Regions from separate parts of the Lysinibacillus louembei genome, predicted to be linked through region 2. Evidence: predicted binding sites of a transcription regulator. Region 2 holds the regulator's gene; the other holds the start of a gene.
The links. The regulator LexA, encoded in region 2, represses DNA repair genes until DNA is damaged. The targets are predictions, from matches to a motif close to CGAACATATGTTCG.
Positions count from the first base shown of each region.

Region 1 (2,493 bases), 1.3 Mb from region 2:
GTCAATAAAACACCTGATGCTTATAGCAACGTCATAAATCGTAAAGTGAATGTGATTTTTGCTGCTGGGCCATCAGAGCGTCAATTAAAAATGGCAGAGCAGAAAAAAATTGATTTACAGATGACGCCAATTGGTAAAGAGGCATTCGTCTTCTTTGTTCATAAAAACAATCCAATTGATAGCTTAACATTAGAGCAGGTTCGGGGTATTTATGCAGGGGAGATTACAAATTGGTCACAAGTAGGTGGTGCAAATGCAAAAATTCGTGCCTTCCAGCGTCCAGAGGATAGTGGTTCTCAAACAGCATTGCAACGTTTAATGGAAGAGACAGCGATTATGGAGCCTGAAAAGGAGGACATCGTGTCTGGGATGGGTGGTATTATTCAGGAGGTCGCACAATATAAAAACTACAAAAATGCACTTGGCTATACATTCCGCTATTATTCAACGGAAATGGTGCAAAATGACCAAATTAAATTATTAGCAATCGAGGGAATTGAACCTACAAAGAACAATATTTGCAATAACACATATCCGATTACATCAGAATTTTATGCCATAACGGCGGGTGCACCAAATGACAATACTGAGAAGTTGATTGAGTGGATACTATCACCACAAGGGCAAGGGTTAGTTGAAAAAGTTGGCTATGTGCCTGTGGATGAAACGAATAAATGATTACCTTGATAAAATCCATAGAGCATGTCGAAAGCTATGTGGATTTTATCAAGGATTTGAATTAACGATGATAGCGGTATAATTGGTTTTGCTTATTATTTAAAAATTGTATAAGTCTATTTTTTGCAACTTCTGGCTCTACACAAAAATTTTGCTGGATTTTGACAATTTCTTTATTGGTGACGTCATACAGCTCCATTCGCTCTAATAAAAAAGTAGGAATACACGCATGGTACATAAAATTATTTGCTTTTGATTCCTGATATTTTTGAAAAAGCGGAGGCAAGTTAAATTGGTTGCCACTATGCAGCAGCACATGACATAGTTCATGACAAAAATCCTGCCATTCCTTTTCAGGTGATAGGTTTTCCTCAAGAAAAATATAAGCGCGCCCTTCGATAAATAAAGCCTGGCTACACTCTGACCAATAAAACACTTTTATGCCTAATCTTGTAGCGATTTCTTGAAAGCTTAATAAAGATAAATCTGTAATGCCCAACTGCTTATAAAAGTGCGTAATATAATCCTCAAGATGTGTATAATAGTACATTGAAACAACTCCTAAAATGCCTTTAAGAACATTTGTTCTATTTTATTTTATAATAAAACCTCACATTTTGCTAGTGAGGTTTGGCATATTATTGATAAATCAGCAGGAATCCCCACTGATTATTAGGGTCATTTTAAAGCTCTCCATGATCCTTTAAAATTTCCCACATTTTGCGTAGCTTTTCTAAATCCTCTTCCTTTGACTTCGGCAATTCCTTATACCATTTTTGCAGCGTCGGATTATTAGCGAATGCTTGAAATTCAGCTTCATCCTTTTCCTCTTGTGTCAATGTAGACGAACTAGAACGCCCGAGAAGATAGTCTGTGCTAACATCCAGTACGTTTGCTAATTGCAATAATTCATTATCTTTGACAGGTCGTTCATTTGCTTCAATTCTATTCATAACGCTAACATTAAGATTCACTCGGCTTGCTAGCTCTCTTTGTGTCCATCCTCGGCTTTCTCTTAATGAAACGATTCGCTTTCCGATATTCATCATCATTCACCGCTTTCAGAGATTTCATACTTCATTATAGCATGTTTCTATTTTAGAAACCATAAATTTCTTTAATAGAAATTTTTAGCTTGAATTTCTGTTTTAGCAATGATATAGTAGTGATAATAGTTGCTGAAATAGAAATTTTAATATCGGGTAATAGACAACGAAGGAGGATTAAGAATGAGCAAAGAAAATCAACAAATCAATGTATTTGAAAATGGTATTTATATTGTACAGGATGGATGTATTACACCATTAAAACCAAAAGATTTTGGACAAGATACAATCATTTGGAAAAATGGGCGCGTACTAGATGTAGAACGAGCAGAGCGAATCCGCATTCAACAAATTAAATAATCGTCCCTACGGAAAAACCGACGGACACTAATTGATTTTGGTTATGTAACCAAGTCGATTAGTGTCCTTTTTATTTTGATTTAGGAGATGACAACTACCAAAGGCGTAATTGATTTGAAAAGAAAGGAGCAAGCAGATGGTTAAATATTTTCCAGATTTAATTGAAGAATATAAGCAATCATTAAAAAAATTGCAGGAAATAGGCGGATGTTCAAGCATGGAGCGTGATGTAAAGGAGGCGATTCAATGGATGGAAACAGGCTATGATCCAGCTGAGTATCGAGCAGCCACTCGCAAGGATTGTTATGTAATGGACCATTATTTGATGCAGCAATTTCTTTTATCCGTTGATTGTGATTTCACTGCATCTGATAGTGATCAACAGCAGCTAAATAATGAGGAGAATCGA
Region 1 is NZ_CP137624.1:2,384,925-2,387,417, forward strand. It holds gene R6U77_RS11895 (PstS family phosphate ABC transporter substrate-binding protein) at 1-678, shown strand, start outside; gene R6U77_RS11900 (ImmA/IrrE family metallo-endopeptidase) at 740-1,228, opposite strand; gene R6U77_RS11905 (helix-turn-helix domain-containing protein) at 1,362-1,727, opposite strand; gene R6U77_RS11910 (DUF3954 domain-containing protein) at 1,908-2,084, shown strand; gene R6U77_RS11915 (sigma factor-like helix-turn-helix DNA-binding protein) at 2,221-2,493, shown strand, end outside.
Region 1: R6U77_RS11900 (ImmA/IrrE family metallo-endopeptidase) is a predicted target of LexA. The motif match lies at 1,254-1,267, and genes of this name have one in related genera.

Region 2 (2,493 bases):
TTCATCTTGTATAAACAATGCTTTAATATCGTTTACTTTCATGTAATCTAGCATGTCTAATAATCCTTCACGCTCCACATCAAAGCCACTCTGCTGATCCTCAAATATTGCTACTATATTGTAATTTAATTTGTTGGCATATGTTTTTAACTCTTCTTTTTGCCTTGCAAGAGATGTATGCTGTGTTGATTTCTCAGTGCTAACTCTTGCATATATAACTGCCGCTTGTCTAACCATTAGTTTTTATTCGCCACTTCACGCGAATGGCTATCCTCACTTAATTGATTTGCATTTGCAATGATCGAACGCTTTTCTATTGGAACTAGTAACTGCTGTCCACTTACTATTTTTTCATCCGTAAGATAATTTGTTTTTTTCACAAAGCCAATCCATTGCTCTGTTGACATTTTGCCTCGATATTGTTCGGCCAAAGACCATAGCGTATCTCCATGAGCAATAACAATTTCCTCATATTGTTCAATTTCTTCATCTGTAATTACTAGTATTGAAATGACAAACAGCGTAAATGCAACAAAAATTGCAATATAATTATTTTTTTTCAACCAATTCATATTTAACTCCTCCTAAATAAACAGAATATCCGTTCGGAATATATGTTCTTATAATAAAACGAACAAACGTTTCTTGTCAATATTTTTTTCGAACTAACGTTTGCTTTCTGTTTTCTCTTTTGTTATACTAAAAACAAGAAAATTTGTTCTACCAATTATGTGTTATTTAAGGCTTTATTTTAGTTCAGTAGGCTTTCTACATATGCTGAGCAAGACTAACTATAGTTCCCTCTCTTTATATTTAGAGAGGCAGGATATTTTACTAAAAATTAAAAGAGGTGAGTGAGTTGACAAAAGTATCAAAACGCCAAGAAGCAATTTTAGCTTTTATTAAAGAAGAGGTTAAGTCAAAAGGTTATCCACCGTCAGTTCGTGAAATCGGAGAAGCAGTCGGTTTAGCATCGAGTTCTACTGTGCATGGACATTTAGCTCGCTTAGAAAGCAAGGGACTTATTCGACGTGATCCAACAAAGCCACGTGCAATTGAAATTTTGGATACTAGCGATAATGATATTGAACAACAAGGTGTTATCCATGTCCCGTTAATCGGTAAAGTAACAGCTGGACTTCCTATTTCTGCCATCGAAAATATCGAGGAATATTTCCCGTTACCTAACTCCTATGGCTCTGCTGAAGATCAACTGTTTATGCTTGAAATTATGGGTGAATCAATGATTGAAGCAGGTATACTAGATGGAGATTATGTGATCGTAAAACAAACATCGACAGCCAATAATGGTGATATCGTAGTAGCAATGACAGAAGATAATGAAGCAACGGTTAAACGCTTTTATAAAGAAAAAACGCATTTCCGTTTACAGCCTGAAAACTCTTCAATGGACCCAATTTTAGTGAATCAAGTAACGATTTTAGGTCATGTTGTTGGACTATATCGTAAAATCCAATAAATGAAAAGCGGAGCTACCCATCTTTGGGCAGCTCCGCTTTTTAGCTAGCATAGCTTTCGAATCATTACATTGTGGAAATAAAGAAGAATATTTGAGGTTAAATGAATATGAAGAAAAATCACTAAAAAGCTTGCTAGTGAGGAATTAATGCTATTTTATATAACAAATAAAAAATGTGCATGTTCAACAATGATTGATAATTTCTCAAAAATAGCCCATTTCAATAATTAATAGCATGATTTTCGTGGATTTTTAAATAAAATTGGCGATTTCCTATGAAATTTATCTTCTATTAGTGGATGCTGTACTTCAGCAAATATTTTAACAAAACAGCAAAAGTGTCCGAAAAGGAGGTTTAATATACCTCTTTTCAGACACCCATATACCTTTTTATTATTTACATGCTTCAATAAATGCTTTAAAAAGTTTAATAGAATGCTCATCACCAGATGGTGCCATTGCCTCTGGATGCCATTGTACCCCAATACAAAATGGATGTCCTTCATGCTCAACCGCTTCGTTGATGCCATCTGCTGCAACACCTGCAATGACTAATCCTTCTCCTAGCTGATCAATTGCTTGATGATGGAAGGAATTTGTGCGGACTTGCTCCACATCAAAAATAGCATGAAGCTTTTCTCCATTAATTTTAACTGTATGTGTTGCCTCATCTCTTAAAGAAGCTTGCACATGTGCAATTGATTGCTCCGATTGTGATGGAATATCTTGAATTAACGTACCGCCAAATGCTACATTCAATACTTGATGACCGCGACATATTGCCAATATCGGCATATTGCGCTGAAAGGCATTTTGTACAATGGCTAAATCACTGTTATCTCGTTTTGTATGAAACATACCTAGCTTTTGATGCGGCTCTTGCCCATATAATTGCGGGTTGACATCATGTCCCCCAATTAATAGTAGACCGTCTACTTTATTTAATACTTGCTCCACGTCATATGCATCGAGATGTGGAATGCATAAAGGAATTCCTCCAGCTAGCTCTACAG
Region 2 is NZ_CP137624.1:3,683,688-3,686,180, forward strand. It holds gene R6U77_RS18460 (YneB family resolvase-like protein) at 1-237, opposite strand, end outside; gene yneA (cell division suppressor protein YneA) at 237-572, opposite strand; gene lexA (transcriptional repressor LexA) at 860-1,480, shown strand; gene R6U77_RS18475 (gamma-glutamyl-gamma-aminobutyrate hydrolase family protein) at 1,874-2,493, opposite strand, start outside.